4 regions of the Brevibacterium sp. LE-L genome follow, and region 3 is predicted to be linked to each of the others. Evidence: riboswitches for the same ligand, from Rfam matches in the RefSeq annotation. Region 3 holds a riboswitch; each other region holds the start of a gene.
What was found. Region 3 has a riboswitch for thiamine pyrophosphate ahead of thiC (phosphomethylpyrimidine synthase ThiC). Riboswitches for the same ligand answer to the same signal wherever they lie in the genome.
Positions count from the first base shown of each region.

Region 1: linked by a shared signal. The riboswitch ahead of ACQE2J_RS06230 (NUDIX hydrolase) and the one ahead of thiC (phosphomethylpyrimidine synthase ThiC) in region 3 are both predicted to bind thiamine pyrophosphate.
Region 2: linked by a shared signal. The riboswitch ahead of thiM (hydroxyethylthiazole kinase) and the one ahead of thiC (phosphomethylpyrimidine synthase ThiC) in region 3 are both predicted to bind thiamine pyrophosphate.
Region 4: linked by a shared signal. The riboswitch ahead of thiO (glycine oxidase ThiO) and the one ahead of thiC (phosphomethylpyrimidine synthase ThiC) in region 3 are both predicted to bind thiamine pyrophosphate.

Region 1 is NZ_CP189759.1:1,390,301-1,396,244, reverse strand. Features, by position in the region: gene ACQE2J_RS06255 (ABC transporter ATP-binding protein) at 1-141, opposite strand, end outside; gene ACQE2J_RS06250 (ABC transporter permease) at 131-910, opposite strand; gene ACQE2J_RS06245 (ABC transporter substrate-binding protein) at 913-1,956, opposite strand; gene thiE (thiamine phosphate synthase) at 2,012-2,647, opposite strand; gene thiM (hydroxyethylthiazole kinase) at 2,644-3,468, opposite strand; TPP riboswitch at 3,557-3,652, opposite strand; TPP riboswitch at 4,089-4,187, shown strand; gene ACQE2J_RS06230 (NUDIX hydrolase) at 4,178-4,621, shown strand; gene ACQE2J_RS06225 (ATP-binding protein) at 4,951-5,721, opposite strand; gene istA (IS21 family transposase) at 5,718-5,944, opposite strand, start outside.
Region 2 is NZ_CP189759.1:1,257,257-1,263,200, forward strand. Features, by position in the region: gene ACQE2J_RS05625 (sugar ABC transporter permease) at 1-126, shown strand, start outside; gene ACQE2J_RS05630 (SRPBCC family protein) at 162-668, opposite strand; gene ACQE2J_RS05635 (winged helix-turn-helix transcriptional regulator) at 781-1,245, shown strand; TPP riboswitch at 1,333-1,465, shown strand; gene thiM (hydroxyethylthiazole kinase) at 1,453-2,367, shown strand; gene thiE (thiamine phosphate synthase) at 2,364-3,143, shown strand; gene thiD (bifunctional hydroxymethylpyrimidine kinase/phosphomethylpyrimidine kinase) at 3,140-4,054, shown strand; gene ACQE2J_RS05655 (TenA family protein) at 4,138-4,887, shown strand; gene ACQE2J_RS05660 (DUF1648 domain-containing protein) at 4,871-5,398, opposite strand; gene ACQE2J_RS05665 (hypothetical protein) at 5,457-5,672, opposite strand; gene ACQE2J_RS05670 (cysteine desulfurase family protein) at 5,776-5,944, opposite strand, start outside.
Region 3 is NZ_CP189759.1:3,887,346-3,893,289, forward strand. Features, by position in the region: gene ACQE2J_RS17645 (DUF1684 domain-containing protein) at 1-1,484, opposite strand, end outside; gene ACQE2J_RS17650 (M18 family aminopeptidase) at 1,619-2,923, shown strand; TPP riboswitch at 3,052-3,160, shown strand; gene thiC (phosphomethylpyrimidine synthase ThiC) at 3,156-4,982, shown strand; gene ACQE2J_RS17660 (amidohydrolase family protein) at 4,992-5,783, shown strand; gene ACQE2J_RS17665 (ABC-ATPase domain-containing protein) at 5,815-5,944, shown strand, end outside.
Region 4 is NZ_CP189759.1:2,808,347-2,814,290, forward strand. Features, by position in the region: gene ACQE2J_RS12700 (sensor histidine kinase) at 1-412, opposite strand, end outside; gene ACQE2J_RS12705 (DedA family protein) at 565-1,788, shown strand; gene ACQE2J_RS12710 (ketopantoate reductase family protein) at 1,742-2,707, opposite strand; gene thiE (thiamine phosphate synthase) at 2,704-3,387, opposite strand; TPP riboswitch at 3,399-3,502, shown strand; gene thiO (glycine oxidase ThiO) at 3,492-4,652, shown strand; gene thiS (sulfur carrier protein ThiS) at 4,649-4,906, shown strand; gene ACQE2J_RS12730 (thiazole synthase) at 4,908-5,675, shown strand; gene ACQE2J_RS12735 (ThiF family adenylyltransferase) at 5,672-5,944, shown strand, end outside.

The DNA of each region.
Region 1 (5,944 bases), 1.7 Mb from region 3:
CGGCCCGATGATCGAGACGAGCTCGCCTGGTGACACGTGGAGCGAGACGGCGTCGAGCACACGACGGGTCTGACCGCGTCGCAGTTGGAACTCGCGGGTGATCTCGTCGAGTTCGAGGCGGGGCGCGGTTTCAGCGCTCATTCGCCGCCCTCCTTTCCTTCAGGTGCCAGGGGATGACGAGCCGTTCGATGAGGTAGGTGGAGAGGTAGAGGGTGATGCTGACGAGTGCCGTGACGGCGACTGCGGCGAGCACGAGGTCGGTGCGGAACGCGTTCTTCTGCACGCTCATGTAGATTCCAAGCCCTTCTTTCGCGCCGACGTATTCGGCGAAGATCGCCCCGATCACCGCGTAGGTGATCCCGATTCTGAGCGAGGTGAAGAACAATGGGAGTGCCGAGGGGAGCCTGACGAGCAAGAACTCGCGGATCCTCCCCGCCCCCATGCTGCGCAGCAGTGCGGAGGCTTCCCGGTCTGTGTGTGCGAAGCCTTCGACGAGGCCGATCGTGATCGGGAAGAAGGTGACGAGGGCGACCACGAGGATCTTCGGTAGCAGCCCGAATCCGAACCAGATGATCATGAGCGGCGCGATCGCGATGACAGGGATGGTCTGCGAGGCGACCAGCAGAGGGATGAGGCCTCGGCGCATGAGCGGTGAGAAGTCGATGGCGATCGCGATTATCCATGCGCACACCAGGGAGACGCCGAAGCCGACCGCTGTCACGCTGAGCGTGGCCGCGGCGTGATCGACGATCGCGGCGCGGTGCTCCCATCCCGACTCCGCGACACGGGACGGGGCGGGGAGCACCTGCGGGCGCGCCCCGGTCAGGTGCACGGCCGCCTCCCACACTGCGACGAGCACGGTGAGGAAGACGAGCGGCACCCACAGGTTCGCCCAGGAGCGCGCCCGCACGATCAGTCCTGCAGGTACTCGTTCGTGAAGAACTCCGACCAGTCCGGCTGCTCGTCGAGCGGCTTCCCGTCGCGGTCGGTGAGCAGCCCTGTATCGAAGAGGAACTCGCCCAGCTCGCTCCAGTGCTCCTCGGTCTGCAGGCCGAAGTCGCCGTTCTCATCGAGCATGTAGCCTTCGGAGAGCATCTGCTGCCCTGCGACCAGCAGGTCCAGCTCGGTGAGCAGACCGGAGTTCTCCTCCTGCAGGATCTCCGCCGTCGCCTCCGGATCGGCGATCGAGTCCTCATATCCTCGGGCCAGCGCCTGCACGAAGTCGCGCGCCACATCGGGGTTCTCCTCGAGCCAAGTACCGTTGCCGACGACGATCACCTGATAGGCGTCGGGGAACCCGTAGTCGGTGTAGGCGAAGTTCTTCAGCTCGATCCCGCGCTGCTCAGCCTCGACGCCCTCCACCGCGACGAACGGAACGGTGAAGTCCACGTCCCCCGAATAGAGCGCCTCGTATGCGCTCGTGCCGAGCACGACAGTCTCGAAGTCGCCTTGACCGCCTGCGGCCTGCACGACACCCTGCATGGTGATCGTTTCGGCGGGGTTGTCGAAGCCGCCGAAGACGAGACCGTCGAGGTCTGCGGGGCTAGTGATGTCGTCGCGGTCGCCGAGCACAGCGACCTCGGTCGCCCACGTCTGCTGCACGGCGAGCACCGATGTGAGGTCGGCGCCGGAGGCGATCGACATGGAGGCGGTGTCCTGGAAGCTGATACCGAACTCCGCCTGACCAGCGTCGACGAGCACCTCGGGGTTGCTGTTGTTGAACGGCAGGATCTCGACATCGATGCCGGCGTCTTCGAAGTACCCCTCGTGCAGGGCCACGTACAGGCCAGTATGGTTCACGTTCGGGGTCCAGTCGAGCGCGAAACGCACGGTCGTGCGCTGATCATCGGCCGGGGCATCGTTGTCGGTGCCGGCGCAGCCGGTGAGGACGACGGTGGTGAGCGCGATTGCGCTGGCTGCGGTCAATGCGCGTCGGAATCTGGGTGAGATGGTCACGGTTCTCCATGTTCTGTTCGGGGAATGAGGTTTGGGAATCAGGGGCGGTTCGTGCTCAGCCCCAGGCCCGCACGAATCGGCGCGCGGTCGCCTTGGGGTCTTCGGCGGCGCAGATCGCGGAGACGATGGCAGCCCCTGCGGCGCCGTCGTCGCGCAGCCGGGCGATATCGTCTATACCGATGCCGCCGATCGCGACCGAGGGCACCGACGCCGCGGCCGCCAGGCGTCGAAAGCCGTCGAACCCCAGCGCCGGAGGATGGTCCGGCTTGGTGGCCGTGGGGCGGATCACGCCGATGCCGAGGTAGTCCACAGTGCCTTCGGGTAAATGCGTCACCGCTGCGAGGTGCTCGTCACTGTTCGCTGTCAGGCCGATCACGGCATCGGGGCCGAACTCGTCGCGCGCCGATCGCACGGCGGGGTCACCCTGCCCAAGATGCACCCCGTCGACCGGGATGCCGCGTTCTCTCGCTGCTATCGCGACATCGAGCCGGTCGTTGACCAGCAGCAGCGCGCGGCCCTGGATCGCTTCCGCCAGACGTTCGAGCTCACGCAGATGTGCATCGAAGCCGGCATGCTTGTCGCGCAGCTGTACGGTGCGCACCCCGCCATCGACGGCTGCCCGCACGGTCTCCGCCACGCCCCGTTCACCGCAGAGCGCACGATCGGTCACCAGGTAGATGCCGAGGTTCACGCCCCACCGCCCGGCGCCGTCTCGGCGCGCACCTGCTCCGACGCGCTCACCTCCGCTGCGCTGATCGCGTACAGCGCGTCGAGCAGACGGGCAGCGAACGACCCGGGCCCCGCCGTCTCTGCAGCGGCCCGCTCAGCGGCGATCCCGTACACGACATGCGCAGCAGCCACCGCCTCGACCGGTGAGAACTCACCACGGATGGCAGCGAATGCCGCGATCAGCGCACCCAGCGCGCACCCACCGCCGGTGATCTTCGTCAGCGGCAGATCGCCGTTTGAAACCCGGAGGATGCGCTCACCGTCGGTGACCAGATCCACCGGCCCAGACACCGCCACGACTGTGCGCAGGTCTCTCGCCAACCGCATCGCGATCGGTGCGGCCGCCTCGGTCTCATCCGCACTTTCGACGCCCTTGCCACCCGTTCCGGCCCCCGCGAGCGCGAGGATCTCGGAGGCGTTGCCCCGGATCGCGAACGGGTGCTGGGCGGCGAGCTTCTCGGCGAGAGCTGTCCGGATGGGCAGCGACCCGATCGCGACCGGATCGAGCACCCACGGCGTGCCCGCATCGTTCGCCACGGCGACCGCTTCCTCGGACGCCGCACGCTGCTCCGGGATCGGCGTTCCCAGATTCACCAACAGGCCCCCGGCGACACGGGCGAACGGTCCGGCCTCGCCGACGATGTCGACCATCGCCGGTGCCGCGCCGATGGCCAGCAAGGTGTTCGCGGTGAAGTTCGTGACCACCGAGTTAGTGATGCACTGCACCAACGGGGTCTGCGCCCTCAGCTCACCGAGCAGAACCGCGGATGATGAGACAGACATGAACTCTCGCTTTCTTCCACTGCGAAAGAAAGTCGATCACCATGACGGCACGCCGAAAGCGGACACCTGGATCGGTATCTCGAACGCGCTGAAGTCATCCGGACATTCCCTTCGCCAGTACGAACTGGATCAGGTTCGACGGGTGTGATCTCAGCCGCTGGGTGCGGCACCCCGTGTCACTGCCCACTACCCTAACGCATTCGGCCACAACTGGGAGCACTCCCGTGGAACGCTAGGGCCGCCGATGGTCAGGAGCACGGCAGATCCTGGCGGGGGCTGTCGACGGTGATTCGCCGACACTGAACCAGATCGGTGCAGCCCACGGTGTCAGGGACCATATAGAAAGATCAAATACCAACACGGGCAGCCGACCACGGCCCCATCCTGGTACAAAACCATGCGGTCGGCAGGAGCACGGAGACGCTGAGGACTACCAGCCTCTGAGGGGCTCCGGGTGAGATCGGCCGGCGGCATCGGCGCCCTCCACTCCTGCTGCACGGAACCCGCACCTCCGTCAGTACACGAAAAAAGCGGCGGGAGTGAACGCAAGACCTCGGATAAACGTTCCCTCGCAAAGAGCCAGCGACCGATGAGCAGCACAAATCCTCGGTAGACTGGTGTGACGTGACACGGGGTGCTGCACGGGATCTGCGGCTGAGATCACACCCGTCGAACCTGCTCTAGTTCGAACTAGCGAAGGAATGTCCAAGTGAGTGCTTCCACCTCTCCGTCCCGTCCGATCGTCGCGACGATCGCAGCAGTCATCCGTGGCGGCGACGTGCTGCTGGTGCGTCGCGCGAACCCGCCAGATGTCGGGCGGTGGGGCTTCCCTGGGGGGAAAATCGAAACCGGCGAAACAATTCAGCAAGCCGCCCTACGCGAGTTGCATGAGGAAACCGGCGTGCACGGTGAGGCACGCGAGGTGTTCACCGCTGTCGATGCCTTCCATCACGACGACTCCGGCACCCTCCTCCAGCACTTCGTCCTCGTCGCGGTGCGGTGCGACTGGCGAACCGGGGTACCCGTGGCAGCTGATGACGCGCTGGAAGCACGCTGGTTTTCAATCGAAGACCTCGAACACGGAGACCTTGCACTCAGTCTTGATGTGCGCGAAGTTGCCGAGACTGCCTTCCGGCTCGCGCAAAGCTCTTGAACTATCTCAATACGTTTGAATGATACCGAACGACGGAAAGAGGACAACTACTTTTGGAACCGCACGGGGTTCCTGGTAGATGCAGTGCGACACAATGCGGGTTCTGTCAGTTGATCGTTTCGTGACGATCCCAGAAGTCTCGCAGTCGCATAGCGAGAGATTCAGGGCGTTCTTCCGGTACGAAATGCCCGCAGTTCTCGATGATGCCACCTTCAAGTGGCGCGTAGCGTCGGTTGGTACGGATAGTCCACGTACCTGGTACTGGTGCTCGGTGGGAGTGGTACTGGCCCCGAGCGTGTGCTCGGGGCCGGCACCTGTCGTCCTGGCGGCTACTCCCAGTAGCCGTCGTCGGCGCGGGCTTGCTCGTGGCGGAGCCTGCGCATGTCGATCTGGCCGAGGCTGATCTTTCGGGCCTGGTTCGACAGCCGGTTCACGATCGAGTCCGCAGCGACTCGGTCCGGCAGTTCGGCCACCCAGTGCGCTGGCCCCGTCTGCGAGGCGATCATCGTTGGCAGCCGGTGTTCCCGGTTCGCCAGCACTGCGAACAGATCGCTGGCAGCGTCGCTGTCGATCCCGACGGTGAGGAAATCGTCGATCACGAGTAGATCCGTGTGCGAGAGGTCGTTGAGCAGCTTCTGGTGGGCGATACCGTCCCCGCGGGCGATCACCAACCTCCTGGCCAGGTCGTCCATCCGGGCGTAGACGACGGAGTGGCCGTTGTGACACGCCGCGATGCCGAGCGCGCACGCCAGATAGGTCTTCCCACCGCCGGTCGGTGAGGTGATCAGCAGGTTGGTGGGATCTGCTCGCCAGTCGTGTGCGGCGTAGCGACGCATCCGCACCGGGGTGATGCCACGATCCTCGCGGTAGTCGATCTCCGCGATCGATGCCTGCGGGAGGGGGAAGCCGGCGGCACGGATGAGCTTGTCGACCTTGTGGATCCGGCGCTGCTCGAGTGCGTCGTCGGTAGCGGTGAGAAAGATCTGCTCCGGGGTGAGCGTGTCGTTGGCTTCGTCGTCGATGAGTTCTTCGAACCGGGTCGCGATATGCGTGACCCGCAGCTGGCGGAACTTGTCGTAATCGATGCTCGTGAACGTCACCGGGCCTCCTCCCCTCCGGTCTCGTAGTGAGACGCGTCGCGCACGTACACATCGGGTCCATTCGGTGCGCTGGCTGCGCGTTTGCGTGTGGACGCGGCCGGGATCGGCGCCCTGGGTTTCTTCTGGTCGCTGTCGATCGCAGCCATGATGCGCTTCAGCGTCGTGTAGGTGGCGTACCCGCCCCGGTTGACGAGTTCCTGGCAGGCGGCCTCGAGCCGCTGCC
Region 2 (5,944 bases), 1.6 Mb from region 3:
AACGGCCTCTACCTCATCGGCTTCAACTCCGATGCGCAGCAGATCATCACCGCGCTCGTCCTGCTCACCGCCGTCGTCATCGACGCACTCAGCCGCCGCGGCCAGAGGTACGTCGGCCGCGGTTAGCCGAGAGCCGTCCGTCCTCGGGTATGGTCCGGCGGTCAGGCGCCGGAGAGCAGACTCGCTTCGACTGCCGGAGTGATCGGGTCTCCCGCGCCCGTGGTGATGAGCCGGTGAAGGCTGTCGTGGGCATTGCGCGTCCACCCCTGTGCGCAGCCCTCATAGCAGGCCAGCATCGGGATCAGCCCCACATGGGTGAAGGTCAGCCGGGCACCGGAGCCGGCCGGCTCGATGTCGAAGCGCACGGTCGTCCCGGCCCATTCATCGACGCCCTCACCCGCTCCGAAACGATTGTCGAGGATCCTCCAGACGACGCGTTCGCCGGGGACGAGCTCGGTGACCTGCACGCGAGTGGTGTGGATCTGCGGCACCGTATAGACGAATTCGCCGAGGCGGTCGGTCGCGCCGTCGATGCGCTGCGACCACCAGCCGCGCACATTCGTCACGGCGGCGTAGACCTCCTGCGGTGACTGCGGCACCTCATAGGTGAAGGTGAAATCCGACGATGACATTGCGTCGGGCGTAGATGTGGGATGTGCTGTGGTCATGGCGAGGCTCCTTTGCCGTTGTCTGCCGATCCCAACTTGCATCAAACAAGTTGATGAAGTGATGATCCCACGCCTGCTTTCATCATGCAAGTATCAAGGTAGAATCATTCTCATGCTGGGCAGAACGTATGACAACGAAGTGTGCTCCATTGCGCGCTCGCTCGAGATCGTCGGCGAACGGTGGAGCCTGCTGATCATCAGGAATGCGCTGTTCGCGGGAGTCACCCGCTTCGGCGACTTCCAGAAACGGCTCGGAGTGGCGACCAATGTGCTCACGACCAGGCTCGATGGCTTCGTCGAGGCGGGGATCATGTCCCGGAACTCGGGGTCCGGCGGGGTCGAATACCATCTCACCGACAAGGGACGTGATCTGCGCGGAGTGCTCATCGCGTTCACCGACTGGGGCGATCGTTGGCAAGCCCCTGCCGGGCGGCCGATCATCTACCGGCACGATGACTGCTCGGGTGAGGTGCATAGTTCGATCCGCTGCGATGTCTGTGGTGGGAAACCTGACGCCGTCACCGCCTCGAAGGGTCCGGGCATGCCTGAGGAGAAGTGGTCGCACCGAACTGACTGACACAGGCACCCGATACGAATGGGCGTGGGCAGGTGCCGGGGCGGGGCTGAGGGGTCGCTCGTGTCCGACGGGGCTGATAGAGTCGAAGCCAATGACATGGGGTGCCTCATGACGTTCCGCTCGGGCCGAGAAGTCCAGGCGGAGTTCGGCGAGGCTGAGAGAACACCCATCGAACCTGATCTGGGCCATACTAGCGAAGGGATCGTCATGGTTGACTTCGACCTGCGTTCTGCCAATGCGCGACTGCGTGCAAGCAATCCACTCATCCAATGCATCACGAACACCGTCGTGCAGCAATTCAGCGCCAACGTGCTCCTGGCCATCGGTGCCTCCCCGGCGATGCTCGACCACGAAGCCGACGCCGGGCAGTTCGCCGGCATCGCCAGCGGCGTCCTCATCAACTTCGGCACCGCCTCGAACCACCAGCTGCTCGCCGCCGATGCCGCCATCGACGTCGCCAACGCGGCCAGCAAGCCCTGGGTCCTCGATCCGGTGAGCGTCGGGGCCGTCGACTTCCGCACCTCCCGCATCCGTCGTGCCGCCGCCGACCACCCGACCGCCATCCGCGGCAATGCCTCCGAGATCGCCGCGCTGGCCGGAGTCGGCCTCGGCGGACGCGGAGTCGACTCCACCGATGACGTCGATGCGGTCCTTCCCGCCGCCGCGAAGCTGGCCCGAGAAACCGGGGCGATCGTCGCAGTCTCCGGACCCACGGACGCGATCGTCGCCCACATCGACGGCGCCGACCATGTCGCCCGCATCGCCGGCGGCCACGAATACATGCCGCTGGTCATCGGCACCGGCTGCTCGCTCGGAGCCGTCACCGCCGCCTACCTCGCCGCCGCTCGCGGTGGACTCGCCGATCCCGACGCCGACGCCTCGGCGGTGAACGCATCGGAACACACCACGAGCGGTGAGGCCGCCTCGGCGAGGTTCGAAGCCGTCGTCGCCGCCCACGCCCACTTCGCGGTCGCCGGCGAAGACGCCGCCGAGGGAGCCAAAGGACCGGGCAGCTACTCGGTGAACTTCCTCGACGCACTCCACGCCGTCGACGACGACCGGCTCGCACAGGCCAGGGTCAGCCTCGACACACTCGCCGCGGACGAAGGCGCGCGGGCATGACCGCCGGATCCGCGCACATCACCGACGATCTGCGCAACGCTGCTGACACCGACCGCTTCGTCGGCATCGACACCCGCCTCTACCTCGTCACCGACTCCGCCCAATGTGAGGCGGCCGGTCGCACCGTTGCCCAGACGGTCCAGGCCGCGGTCGCCGGGGGAGTCGGCATCATCCAGGTCCGCGACAAAGACATCGATGACGGCGAGTTCTATTCGCTCGCCCGTCAGGTCATCGCCGCCGTCGACACCGCCACCCGCGGCACCGACCGCATCGTGCCCGTCGTCCTCAACGACCGCGTTGAGGTGGCCCGCCGCCTCATCGACGAGGGCGAGACCATCCACATCCACGTCGGCCAGACCGACACCACCGTCACCGAGGTGCGCGCCGTCGTGGGTGAGGCACCGCTCATCGGTCTCTCGGCCGCCACCAGCGCCGAATTCGCCGCCGCCCGGGACACCGGCGTCGTCGACCTCGTCGGCATCGGTCCGGTCTATGACACCACGACGAAGGCCGACGCACCCGACGGCATCGGACCCGACCGCCTCGGCAAACTGGTCGCAGAGGCAGGCATCCCCGCCGTGGCGATCGGCGGAATCACCGCCGACCGAGCTCCTGACCTGAGCGGACGCGGGCTGATCGGGATCTGCGTGGTCTCGGCGATCTGCCTGGCCGATGATCCGAAGGCCGCCGCCGAAGACCTGCTGTCGGCGTTCGCGGGACGCGATCACGACGGCCGCGCGGACAGCGCAGGCAGCACCGCCGGCGGCCAGGCATGAGCACGCGCCCGCCGATCACGCTGACCATCGCCGGCACCGACCCCAGCGGGGGAGCCGGAATCCACGCCGACCTCAAGACCTTCACCACGCGCAAGACCCTGGGCACGAGCGTCATCACCGCCCTCCTCGCCCAGAACACGCACGGGGTGTCTCGGGTCTACCCGATCGACGATGACTTCGTCGCCGACCAGTTCGACTCCGTGCTCGAAGACATGCCCGTCGACGCCGCGAAGTCCGGGATGCTCGGCGGCCGATCCCTCGTCGACCTCGTCGTCGCCCGCGCCGCCGAAGGCCTGCTCGGCTTCTACACCGTCGACCCGGTGATGATCGCGACCTCGGGCCATCGCCTCCTCGAGTCCGACGCCGTCGACGCGGTCCGCACCCACCTGCTGCCCGTGGCCGACCTCATCACTCCCAACCTCCCCGAGGCGGCCCTGCTCCTGTCCGAGGACGAACCCGAAGCGCAGACCCCCGACCAGATGCGTGACCAGGCGCTTCGCCTGCTCGAACGTGGGCCCGGCGCCGTCCTCCTCAAGGGCGGGCACGGCAGCGACGGAGACGTCACCGACATCCTCGCCACCCGGGACGGTTCGGTCCGCGAGTTCACCCACCCCCGCGTGGCTACCGCGAACACGCACGGAACCGGGTGCACCCTCTCGGCCGCAATCACCGCCGAGGTGGCCGTCCTCGGCCGTGAACGCGCAGCATCGGCGAACGGGGGCGCGGGAGCGGCCGTGACCGGCACCCCCGAGATCGGGTCCGAGCTCCTCGGCGATGCTGTCAGCAATGCCCTGGATTTCCTCGCCCGGGCTCTCAGCTCGGCCGCGGGCTGGCAGGTCAGCCTCGACTCGGATGGGGCACACGGACCCGTCGACCATCAGGTCGACATCGTCCGCGGGCAGCCTTCCTGACCGACCGCTCACCGCACGGTCGGGCACCCCATCTGACCAACACGAATCACAACCGCACGTCACACGAGTACATAGGAGTTCCCATGACCGTCGATTTCTCTGCCGGACCCCAGACCGCTCAGCTCTGGGACCGTGTCCGCCCCATCATCGAACAGATCGAAGACCTGCCGTTCCTCGCCCAGCTCGCCGACGGCAGCCTCGACGTCACGGCGTTCACGAACTACATCATCCAGGACGGCATCTACCTCAACGGCTACGCGAAGGCGATGTCCTTCCTCGCCGCAAAGACCGTCGACCGCGACGAGTCACGCTTCTGGGCCGGCTCGGCAGCCGAGGCGATCACGGTCGAGGAAGGCATGCACGAAGAGCTGCTCGCCGATTCGCGACTGGCGGCCGCACATGCTGAACTCACCGGCGGCAGCGCGGGCGCCAAGGCCTCACCGACGGCGCTCGGCTACGTCTCGTTCCTCATCGCCACGGCCGCCAGCCGCTCCTACGGCGAAGGCGTCGCCGGAGTGCTGCCGTGCTTCTGGGTATACGCCCACATGGGCAAGGTGCTCGTCGAGCAGGCCGGTCAGATGGCCGATGACCACCCGTACCGGACCTGGGTGCAGACCTATGACTCACCGGAGTTCGACGAATCGACCCGTCATGCCGTGGTCATCCTCGAACAGGAACTCGCGAAGGCCCCGGACGAGGAGGCGGCACGGATGCGGGCGGCGTTCGAACAGGCATGTGTCTACGAACTGCACTTCTGGGCCTCGGCACACGCGATGCAGAACTGGGACGCCTCCGTCTTCCTGCCGCAGGGCGGGCTCACCTCGGCGGGCTGAGCCGGCGGACGAGGTTGATGAGAGCCGCGGCGGTGATGATGAGGAAGACGCCTGTGGGAATGAACGTCATCCCCGTCGGCATCGTCGCCCCGCGCCCTTCGCGCATGATCATCACAAGCACCGACGTCAGCAGCAGTGCCAGGGCGCCGCCGGTGATGCGCATGAACTGCATGAGGCAGTCATAGAGGTAGGTGTGCTCGCCGCTGTTCAACCAGTAGTCCTTGAACGGGATGTTGATGATGGAACTCGGAAGCTTCTCCCAGATCCAGCGGCTCGAAAAGAGCAGGGGAAGACCGACGCCGATCGGCACGAGCCAGCCCAGCGTGCCCGCCTTCGACGACCAGTCGTCGGGCTGTCCCGAGGAATCGAAGTGGCTCGCGACGGTGTCCGGAGCCTGAACCCAGAACCAGACGGCGAAACCGATGAACACGAGGACCGAGACGACCGCGAACACGAGCGCAGCGAACTCGCCCATCGGGGACCGGCGCGGATTCGGAGAGGAGGACGTCACCCTGTCACTCTAACAACAGGGACAGTCCTGTCGATCAGCGGCAGGCGCGAGCGACAACTCAGGCGCGAGCCGAACCCGAAGGATCCTCAGGGTAATGGGTGATCGGTCCGAACGACCCGAGCGCATGCCATCCGCGGCGCAGCGTGGTCCACAGGAGCACGTGGTCGACCTCCATGAGAGGGACGCGATCATGTCTCGGGCAGGCGTATCGCCCGATGAAGAACACGATCGTCGAGAACATCACGGCAATCATGAATAGAATCAGCAGATCCATGGTGGCCCCCTCACACCCGGTACGAATGCGTGATCCTATTTTCTCCCCGACGAGCAGATAATGATAGGGGCGTCTCGCCTGGTGAGTGTGAGAGTGGACACAATCACGTGTAGCTGACGGCGAGGCTCTCGGCGGCTTCTGCGACAGCCAGGGCAGCGGCCCGACCCTGGTCCGCTGTGATGGTCGATGGGAAGGTGAAGCGGACGCTGGTCTGCGCGACGTCGGCCTCGATGCCCAGCGCAGTGAGCACATGCGAGGCCTCATCGGACCCG
Region 3 (5,944 bases):
ATGTCGAAGGGCATCTCCACATACAGCAGCCCACTGGCGTCGGTGTGGACGACATCGAACCCGGCCTGCTGCGGTTCGAGTTCGTTATTCATCACGATGAGCAGACGATCGTCCGGCGCCTGGTATTCGACCTCGATGCCGTCGTTGTAGCCCTGCTGCGAGCGCAGTTCCCGCTGGGCCTGAATGACGAACGCCGAGTACGCTCCGATGCCGATGACCGGGATCCGTGAGGTCAGCGCTTCGGTGGCGACGTCGATGAGCCGCGATCGGGCCTTGCGCCCCAGCGGGCTGAGGTCGCCGCCGGACATCGCGACTCCGTCGAAGCCGACGAGCGAGACCCGACCGTCATCGTGGTTCGGGTTGAGGACCGTGATGTCGAGGCCGAACCGGGAGTACCAGGGCCGGGTCACCTCGGCGCTCTCTTCGTCCCACCACACGTAGAACAGGAACGGCACGTTGATCCCGGCTTCCGAGAAGAAGAACGGGGGACGCCGCTCACCCGCCGTGACCTCGAAGGGCACGACGTTGCCCTCGATCGGGGCGGGGCAGGTCGCGAACGAGGTGAACGCGAAGGGGTAGTTGACCGCGCGGTTGAAATCGATGACGAGCGAGCCGTCCTGATTCGGCACTCCGAGGTCGATCGTCCGCCACGCCGAAGTGGTTGCCCCGTTCGTTCCATCGTGGAAGTCCAGGTGGAGCCCGGTCTTCGGGCACCCGGTGGCAAGCAGTGTGACCTCGCCCTGCTGAGTTTCGAAGGTCACGGTTCCCGCGGCTTGGGTCTGCAGCTGCAGATCCTCCTGCGCGGTTTCGATCGTATGGGTCGGGAACGGGTCGAACCGGGTGAACCGGGCGAGGAAGACGAAGTCTGGGTTCGGGTCGAAGACCGGGACTTCGAAGAATTTGCCCAGCAGCGGCGATTTCGAATCGCGCACACGCACACCGAGGCGGCCGCCCCGGTCGATGAGCTCGTAGAGGACATTGCCGACGGTGAACCAGTTGAGCGATCCCCCGGCCGGCAGCTTCGCGGTGAAGCCGTTGTCCTCGACACGCACCTGCGGTCGGGCTGGGGCCGAGTCATGACCCGCGGTTCCGGCCTCGGCCGCACCGGCATCTGCGGAGGCGTTGTCAGCGGCAGAAGCTCCTGTGGCGGCGTGGTCTGTCACAGCAGGCAGGGTCGAGGTGTCGCTGGGCACCGAGGGGCTCGTCGCTCGGACCGCACCGCCGCCTGTCCCGGCACCCGCACCGCCGCCGGCGGCTTGGCTCAGCAGGTCGAAGGTCTCGGCAGCGGGACCGGCATTGATTCCGGAGTCGAGGGCGACGGTGACCCAGCCGTCCTCGACGGTGAAGGTGCCGGGGGCATCGGGCCAGGTGGACTCGACGTCGAGCCAGTGCAGTCCGACGACGCTGAGCCAGCCGAACGGTTTCGCCAGTGCCGAGTTCCGTGAGTCGCGCCAGGTGTTCCACTCCGTCACGAACTGGTTCACGTCGAACACTCCTTGCCGTTGCTGTTGCGGGCGCAGGATCCCTGCCGCCGCCTTACCCTCGGAACCGATGTCTGACCGGTGCCTGAGGCCTTGTTCCTTGTCATCCAAACTACCGCAAACGATAGGCTGGGGAAATGAGTGAATCACACCCGGACCCGGTTGTCGCCGCGCAGACAGCGGCCGACCTCGGCGACTTCGTCAGTGCCTCCCCCAGCTCCTACCACGCCGTAGCCACCGCAGCCGCCCGTTTGGAGCAGGCCGGTTTCTCCCGCCTCGATGAGGCGAGCGCATGGGCGTTGACGCCCGGATCCGGCCATTTCGTCGTCCGCGACGGTGCGATCATCGCGTGGATGAATCCCACGACCACCGCCGAGGCAGTCCCCGGGTTCCGCGTGTTCGGATCCCACACGGATTCCCCGGCCTTCAAACTCAAACCCGGGGACGAATACACCGCCGAGGGCATGCGCCAGGTCGGAGTGGAGATCTACGGCGGTCCGCTGCTGAATTCCTGGCTCGACCGGGAACTCGCGTTCGCCGGTCGCCTCAGCCTCGCCGACGGCCGGGTCGTGCTCGCCCGCACCGGTCCGATCGCGCGCATTCCGCAGCTGGCAATCCACCTCGACCGGCAGGTCAATGACGGTCTGGCCTTGGACAAGCAGCGTCACACCGCTCCCGTGATCGGCTTGGCCGATCTCGCCGAGGCCGACGTCATCGAACTGCTCGCCGCTTCCGCCGAGGTCGATCCCGAGGCGGTGGTCGGTCACGACGTGTACACCGTCCCCACCCAGGAGCCGGCGCTTTTCGGTGCACGTGAGGAGTTCTTCGCCTCGCCGAGGTTGGACAACCTTCTGTCCGTCCATGCCGGGGTCACTGCACTGACGAGTCTCGACGCCGACTCGGTCGAAGGCATTGCGCTCTTCGCCGCCTTCGACCACGAGGAGATCGGGTCGAACTCACGCTCCGGTGCGTGCGGACCGTTCCTCGCCGATGTCACCGAACGCATCATCGCCTCTCTGCTGCCGGACTCGACGCGCAGCGACTATCTGGCGTCGCTGGCGGCATCGGTGTGCGTGTCATCGGACGCCGGGCATGCCGCTCACCCGAACTATCCGGAACGCCATGATCCGCATGTGCGTCCCCGCCTCGGCGGCGGTCCGCTGCTCAAACTCAACGCTCAGCAGCGGTACGCCACGGATGCTGTGGGCACCGCAGTGTGGTCGCGGGCGTGCACGGCCGCCGGCGTCGACTACCAAGACTTCGTGTCGAACAATGCGATGCCGTGCGGGTCGACAATCGGTCCGCTCACGGCGACACGCCTGGGCATGACGACCGTCGACGTGGGCCCGGCCCTGTATTCGATGCATTCGGCCCGCGAAATGGTCGCGGTCGCCGATGTCGTCGCCCTCGGCAGAGCCGCGACGACGTTCCTCCAAGGCTGATGCTCCTGCAGAACTGATGCGGCAGCGTCGTTTCGCTGGAGCTGTTGTCCTCCGTGGAGGCACCCTCCGTGGAAGCACCCCCGCCTCGGCGGGGTTTGTCCTCACCGCTGTCGACGTGATACGAATTGCACGACCCCACGGGAGCCCTGCAGAAGGGCTGAGATCGGACTGGATCGTCCGAGACCGTAGAACCTGATCCGGTTGATACCGGCGTAGGAAGCGAGGACTGCAGATGACTGCGTTCACCCCTGAAACACCTGTCCCTGCCACGGCTTCGGCCACCGTGCCCAATGCGAAGAACTCCACGAACGATTTCACGATCGAGCAGTATCCGACGCATTCTCCGGCGTGGCTCGAGGATGCCGAGCACGACATCCGCGTTCCCGTCACCCGCATCGAACTCGAGGACTCCGACGGACGGACCAACGCTCCCGTCCACGTCTACCGCACCGTCGGCCCTGGCAGCGTCCCCGAGGAAGGACTGCCGGCACTGCGGTTCCCCTGGATCGAGGGCCGCCTCGACACCGAAACCTACGCCGCCCGCGGACACCGCATCGCCGATGACGGTCGCGCTGCCGTGCGCCGCGGAGCGCCCTCACAGCAGTGGAGGGGTCGCAAACCGGTCCCACTCCGGGCCAAGCCCGGCCGGACCGTGACCCAGATGCACTACGCCCGGGAAGGCATCATCACCCCGGAGATGCGCTTCGTCGCCCTGCGCGAGCAGTGCGATGTCGAGCTCGTCCGCTCGGAGCTCGCCGCCGGCCGCGCGATCATCCCGAACAACATCAACCATCCCGAGTCCGAACCGATGATCATCGGCAAGGCCTTCCTTGTGAAAATCAACGCGAACATCGGCAATTCCGCGGTCACCAGCTCCATCGCCGAGGAGGTGCAGAAGCTGCGATGGGCCGCGAAGTGGGGTGCCGACACCCTCATGGACCTCTCGACCGGAAACGACATCCACACCACCCGAGAGTGGATCATCCGCAACTCCCCCATCCCCATCGGCACCGTCCCGATCTACCAGGCCCTGGAGAAGGTCGACGGCGAGGCGAACGCTCTGACCTGGGAGATCTATCGGGACACCGTCATTGAGCAGTGCGAGCAGGGCGTGGACTACATGACCGTCCATGCCGGCGTGCTGCTGCGCTACGTGCCGCTCACGGCCAACAGGGTCACCGGGATGGTCTCCCGCGGAGGCTCCATCATGGCTGGCTGGTGCTTAGCCCACCATGAGGAGAACTTCCTCTACACCCACTTCGACGAACTCTGCGAGATCTTCGCCCGCTACGACGTCGCGTTCTCACTCGGCGACGGGCTGCGGCCGGGCTCGATCGCCGATGCCAACGACGCCGCCCAGTTCGCCGAGCTCGACACCCTCGCCGAACTCACCGAACGCGCGTGGGCCCACGACGTCCAGGTCATGGTCGAAGGCCCTGGGCACATTCCGCTCCACCTGGTGCGCGAGAACGTCGAACGCCAGCAGAAGCTCTGCCACGGCGCCCCCTTCTACACCTTGGGTCCGCTCGTGACTGACATCGCACCCGGCTACGATCACATCACTTCGGCGATCGGGGCGACCGAAATCGCCCGCTACGGCACGGCGATGCTCTGCTACGTCACCCCGAAGGAGCACCTCGGCCTGCCCGACCGCGACGACGTCAAGACCGGGGTCATCACCTACAAGATCGCCGCTCACGCCGCCGATGTTGCGAAGGGCCACCCAGGCGCGACTGCCAGAGACGATGCACTGTCGAAGGCACGGTTCGAGTTCCGGTGGCGCGATCAGTTCGCCCTCGGCCTCGATCCGGAGACCGCCGAGGCGTTCCACGACGAGACGCTGCCGGCGGAACCGGCGAAGACCGCCCACTTCTGTTCGATGTGCGGGCCGAAGTTCTGCTCGATGCGCATCTCCCAGGACATCCGTGACACCTACGGCAGTGCCGAGGCGCAGGCCGCGCTGGCAGGCATGCGGGAGAAGAGCCGCGAGTTCCTCGCTGCGGGCGGCACGGTGTATCTTCCCGAGCCGACTGTCGGCCCCCGGGCGCGGGTTCGGTAGGTTGGTTCCATGGGAGAGCTTCAGCGTGCTTTCGACGCGCACCTGCATATCATCGACCCGGATCATCCGCTGATCGAGAACAACGGCTATCTGCCGGACCCGTTCACGGTCGCCGACTACCGATCCCGCCTGCAGAGCCTGGCGGAGGTCGGAGTCGAGGTCGCCGGCGGTGCTGTGGTCTCCGGTTCGTTCCAGGGCTTCGATCAGGGGTATCTCCTCGCCGCGCTGCGCGAACTCGGCCCGAACCATGTCGGCGTCACCCAGCTGCCGGCTGAGACCAGCGACGATCAGATCCGTGCCCTCGACGTCGCCGGCGTCAGGGCGCTGCGCTTCAACATCGCCCGTGGCGGTTCCACCGCTCTCGAGGCTCTCGACACCTTCGCCCGCCGGGTCTTCGACCTCGTCGGCTGGCATGCGGAGCTCTACATCGACGCACGCACCATCGATGCCGAGCTCGCCTCCCGCATCGCCTCCCTGCCGGCTGTGAGCATCGACCACCTCGGCATGCACGCCGAGGGTCTGCCCACTCTGCTGCGCCTCGTCGAGGCCGGGGTGAAGGTCAAGGCCACCGGTTTCGGGCGGGTGGAGCTCGATCCCGCCGAGGTTGTCCGCCGCATCGTCGACACGGACCCGGGCGCACTGATGGTGGGCACGGACCTGCCGTCGACCCGTGCCCGCAGACCCTTCGCCGCTGCCGACTTCGCGCTCATCTGCGAAGTCCTCACCGCTTCCGAGGCCGATGCCGTGTTCTGGTCCAATGCGGCGCAGTTCTACGGCATCGGACCCGAAGGGGGCGAGTAAGCAGTCATCTCCGACCAGTAGCATGTGTCCAATGAGTTCACGTCAGTCGAATCTCGCATCCACTCTGCACAGCCTCGACGGTCGCAGCTACGGCAATCTCAAGCAGATCCGCGGCCGTTACAGCTTCGGACCGGTGACGCTTTTCATCGACCGCGTCCAGG
Region 4 (5,944 bases), 1.1 Mb from region 3:
CACCGACGAAGAGTGTGGGTTGGGAGATCGACCACATGTCGAAGCCGATGTTGACGGCTCCCCCGATGAAGAACCCCTGGAAGAGCGAACCGAGAGTCACGACGAGGAATCCGCCGAGGAGGTTCGCGGTGGGGATGATGGCGATTCCCGCAACGAGGCCGTTGCCGAGCAGGAACCGGCGGTGGTCCGGTGCGGCGGCGAGGACGAGTCCGAATCCGCGAGAATGACGGGCGAGTTCCCACCCTCTCACCCTCTTGGCCACACGTGAGGAGGGTGGGAAGACGGAGGCGATGAGCAGCGGAAGACACAGCAGACCGCCCCACGCGACAGCGAGGACCGAACGCGCCCACCGCGCGGCGAACATCCGTGCTTCAGGAGGAAAACGGGTGGACAGCGCGCTCGGCCAAGGCATGGATCGATCGTAGCAACGCCGGACGCCGACTCACAGAGGTTCGACCGCAGTCTCGGGTTCCGGTTTTCCGCAGCAGTGCTGCCGGTCGCCCGCGCTGACCGTGTGCCCGGCCGCGTACCGCTCGGATCATCTGCTCTTTAGCGTGGTTGAGTATGGAACTCACACTCGAGCTGCTCACCGCCACTCTCACATCTCCGTGGGTCTATCTGCTCATCGCTGTGGCCGCGGCGCTCGACTCGCTGATGCCCATCGTTCCGTCCGAGACCCTGCTCATCACCGCCGCGACGTTCGCCGCTGCGGGGCTGCCTCATCCAGCGGGTCTCGTCCTCGCTGCCGCCGGCGGGGCTCTCCTCGGTGATCTGGCCGCTCACCTCCTCGGCCGACTCGCCGACTCTGGTGTCGGCAGGTGGCAGCGGTGGACACGGGCAGCGAAACTCATCGATTCCACCCGCACAGCCTTCTCTCGCCGAGCCGGCACCACTCTCATCGCTGGTCGATTCGTTCCCGGCGGGCGCAGCGTGGCGACCATCGGCTCCGGCCTGTTCGGACTCCCCATCCGCAGCTTCCTCCTCTGGGACGGCATCGGCTCTCTGGCCTGGGCACTCTACTCGACGGGAATCGGACTGATCGGCGGCTCGATCTTCGAGGACCGCCCACTGATCGGAGTGGCCGTCGGCATCGGCATCGCTGTGGCCGTCACCGGTGCAGCCGAACTCGTCCGCAGACTGCGGCAGCACCGTCGTGGACGCACCGGGAACCGGTTCGACAGTCTCGGGGCCCGAGGTGGCATCATGGAAGAGATGTCTCAAACACATGTGTGGTACGTCAGCTACGGTTCGAACATGGCCCGCGATCGGCTCGCCTGCTATCTGCAGGGCGGACGACCGCCCGGGGCGATGGTGACCTATCCGGGTGCCAGAGACGCGACACTGCCTCAAGCCGAGGCCGGGATCGAACTGCCCGGCACGATCTACTTCGCCGGCGAGTCGAAGGTCTGGGGCGGCGGAATGGCCTTCTACGATCATTCCGTGCCCGGACCGACTCCGGCCAAGGCCTACCTCATCACCGCCGCGCAGTTCGCCGATGTGGCGGCCCAAGAGATGAACCGCCGGCCCGAACCCGACAGTCCGTTGGAACACCTCGTCTTCGATCTGCCCGCCGGCAGCTCCTATTCGGTGGGTCCGGGCGGATACGAGACCCTCCTCGTCCTCGACGATGCCGACGGCGTCCCCATGGTCACGTTCACCGCCGCCCATGGTTCAGCCGATGCCGAACACGCCCAGCCGCAGGAGCCGTATCTGGCGATGCTGCGAACGGGTATGGCAGAAGTCAGGGCCGCTGCTGGGCTGCGCCTGCCCGCAGCTGCACAAGTGTGAGGTCCAGCAGCGGAGTCGCTGCTCCCAGCTCGTCTGCTCTGAGCGCCAGATCGCCGAGGATGTGCTCCGCTTCGCTCGGAAGCCCTGCTGTCACGTCCCGGTAGAGGGAAGAGGTGAAGGCCGATCCGTCTTCGGTGAGCATCTTCAGCGTCATGGCGTGGGACTGCTCTGACACCGGGTGTCCGGCCGCGTCGGCCACAGCTTCGAGTTCATCGACGATGGCATGCACATGCGGTCTGCCTCCGGCATCCATGATCGCCCCGACCGGAGCACGGAACAGGCAGGTGACGACTCCCGCCGCGGCGATGAAAGTCCACTTCTCCCACAGTCCGTCGATGATTCCGTCGATGGTCTGGAGTCTGAACCCTGGCACATCGAGTGCTTCGACGATTCGGGTCGGCACGTCTGCTCCGTCAAGGTCGCCGATGGTCATCACGGCCAGATCGGTGAGTTGGACGACGGCACCGTCTCTGATGGTGCCGACGATCTTGACGAATCCGCCGAGCACCTGACCGGGGAACCGGTTCTGCAGCTTCTCGATCTGGGCCATGCCGTTGAGGAACGGGACGATCGTCGTCTGCTCTCCCACAGCCGGTCCGATATCGTCGATGACCGAGTCGAGGCCGCCCGCTTTGACCGCGACGATGACGAGGTCGTAGGTCTGCGGTGCGGCGCTGAGTTCCTCTGCGGTGACCACACGGACCTGATTCGTCCGGTCATGGTCCGGAGCAGCGAAGCGCAGCCCTTCCGAGCGGATCGCCTCTGCCCGCGCGCGCCTCAGCAGGAAGGTGACACTGCGACCGGCCTCGTGCAGATAGGTGCCGAACGCTCCCCCGGTGGCGCCTGCCCCGGCAATGAGGATCGACAGGTCGGGCCGGGCATCGGTTCCCGAGGCTGCGCTGCCGGCTGATTCAGTCATTTCAGTTCCTCCTTGAGCCCCCGAGCGGCCGCAGCGGGGTCCTCTGCCGAGGCTATCGCGCGGACGACGACGGCACGGTTCGCGCCCGCCTGCCGGACCGCTTCCAGTCTCTCCCCGGCCGAGATCCCGCCGATCGCGAACCACGGTGTGGCCGCCTCAGCGGTGACGGCTTCCAGCAGCTCCGTCCCCACAGCGGCACGGCCGGGTTTCGTCGGGGTCTCCCATACCGGTCCGACACAGAAATAGTCGGTCTCCGGGTCTGCCTCGGCGGCGAGCGCCTGGTCGAGAGAATGTGTGGAGCGGCCGAGGATGACGTCGGGGCCGAGCACGGCTCTGGCTTGGACGCTGGTGAGGTCTCCCTGTCCGACGTGGAAGACATCGGCGTCGGTCAGCAGTGCGACATCGGCGCGGTCATTGACGGAGAAGAGCTTGCCGTGCCGTGCCGCGGCGTCCCTGAGGACCTCCAGTGCTGTGATCTCGGCGCGGGCTTCGAGGCTCTTGTCCCTCAGTTGGATGATGTCGACTCCCCCGGAATAGGCGGCGTCGAGGAACTCGGCGAGGTCACCTTGAGCGGTCCTGGCGTCGGTGCACAGGTAGAGCGACGCTTCGGCCAATCGGGCCTCCCGCCAGGCTCTCTTCGTCTGCCGCGCTGCGGTACGCGGTGGCATCTGTGTGGTCATGGTCATAGAGTAGAGGAGTTCGCGGGAGCCTCCCAAAGAGGCTGAGAGGGCGTAAGAGCCGACCGTCAGACCTGATGCGGATCATGCCGCCGGAGGGAGAAGCTGTGAGAGTCATCGTCGTCGGTGCCGGGATCATCGGCCTGTCCACGGCTTGGTATCTGCGCCGCCTCGGTGCCGAAGTCACCATCATCGACCCTGCCCCTGCCAGGGGAGCGAGCCATGCCGCCGCGGGGATGCTCGCTCCCGCCGCCGAGGTGGTGTGGGGGCAGACTCCCCTGTACCCGCTGATGCAGGCCTCGGCGGAGATGTATCCGGGTTTCGCCGCCGAGGTGGCGAGCGCAGCCGGAGCCGATCTCGGCTTCACAGATGCCGGGACCCTGGTCTGCGCCGGTGACCGGGCCGATCTGCAGGCGCTGCGGGAGCTGCGCGAGGCACAGTCGCAGTCCGGTTTCGCAACCGAGCTGATCACCGGAAGTGCTGCTCGCCGAATCGAGCCGTCGCTGGCGCCTTCCGTGGCCGGGGCCGTGCACATTCCCGGTGATCGGTCGATCGACCCCCGTCGGGTCTCCGCCGCTCTGCGCTCTGCCCTGACGGCTGACGAGGTGTCCCTCGTTCGGCAGCGGGTGACCCAGCTGCTCAAGGATGTCGATGCGACCGTGGGTGTCCGACTGGCCGATGGCCGACGCGTCGAAGCCGATCAGGTGATCATCTGTGCCGGCGATGCCGTCACTGAGATCGTGGGGGCGCCGGCACTGCCGATCCGAAAGGTCTGGGGCGATGTCCTGCGACTGCGTGCCCCCGCCGAGGTGACTCCCCTGCTGACTCGCACCATCCGCGGATTGGTCAACGGTCGCCCCGTCTACCTGGTACCTCGCCCCGACGGAGAGATCGTGCTCGGTGCCAGCTCCCGTGAAGACGGACTCTCCGGCACCCCGGCCGGGGCCATCCACCGACTGCTCAATGACGGGCAGCGACTGGTTCCGGGCATCCTGGATGCCGAGATCACCGATATCACCACCCGCGCCCGGCCCGGGTCCCCCGATGACCTGCCGATGATCGGGCGCATCGATTCCGGCTGTGTCGTGAGCACGGGGTATTTCCGACATGGCATCCTCTTATGCCCGCTCGGCGGCAGGATCGGTGCCGAACTCGCCCTGGGCGCCTCGTCTGACTGGCCACCCGACGGGGCACTCGAGTCCGTATCCCCTTTCCGCTTCACCACAGAAGACACCACCACCAATCTCGCAGCGAGGAGCATTTCATGACCGACCGTGAACACTCACCGACCATCGTCCTCAACGGCGAACATCATGAGCTGTCGAGCGCCACCTCGGCGCTCGACCTCATCGCCCACGTCACCGGACGGGAACTGAACACCGATGGGACACCTGCCGACGGCGGACGCTTAGGGCTGGCCCTGGCCGTCGACGGGGAAGTCATTCGTCGCGGAGCCTGGTCCGGCTTCCCTCTGGTCGACGGACACACCGTCGACATCGTCACCGCTGTTCAGGGAGGCTGAGATGACCTGGACGATCGATGACGTGGAGATGTCGGCTCGACTCGTGATGGGCACGGGCGGGGCGAGTTCTCTGAGCATCCTCGAAGACGCACTGCGGGCCTCGGGGACTGAGCTGACGACTGTGGCGATGCGCCGTTTCGACGCCGAGTCCCGGGACTCGGTATTCAGCATGCTGCAGCGCTTGGGGATACGGGTCCTGCCGAATACGGCCGGCTGCTATACCGCCCGGGATGCCGTGCTCACTGCCCGATTGGCCCGGGAGGCGCTGGAGACGAACTGGGTGAAACTCGAGGTCATCGCCGACGAGGACACACTGCTGCCGGATCCCGTCGAACTCTTCGCCGCCGCCGAGGAGCTCGTCCTCGACGGGTTCACGGTCTTCGCCTACACGAACGATGATCCGGCTCTGGCGAAACGTCTGGAGGATGCCGGGGTGGCTGTGGTCATGCCGGCCGGCGCTCCCATCGGCAGCGGGCTGGGCATCCTCAACCCACACAACATCGAAACCATCGTCTCCCGTGCACAGGTGCCGATCATCCTCGACGCCGGCGTCGGAACCGCCTCGGATGCGGCTCTGGCGATGGAGCTCGGGTGCACCGCGGTGCTCCTGGCCTCCGCCGTCACCCGCGCCCATGATGCTCACGCTATGGCCCGGGCAATGGCTCTGGCTGTGGAAGCCGGGCACCTGGCGAGCGCGGCAGGAAGGATTCCGAAGCGGCCGTTGGCAGTGGCATCGTCGCCGTTCGACGGAATGGTGGCAGCACGATGAGTGCCGGGTCCAAGATCTCGACCGCGGCTGCGGTGTCGTTGCCTCCACTCGTCGACCCGGTGGAGGCCCTGCCCCGGGAGGAGCTGGAGCGCTACTCCCGACACCTGAGCCTGCCGGGATTCGGACTCGAGGGTCAACGACGTCTGCGTGCGGCCTCGGTGCTGGTCATCGGGGCAGGCGGGCTCGGATCTCCGGTGCTGGGCTATCTGACAGCCGCCGGAATCGGGTCGATCACAATCATCGACGATGACGTGGTGGAGGCCTCGAAT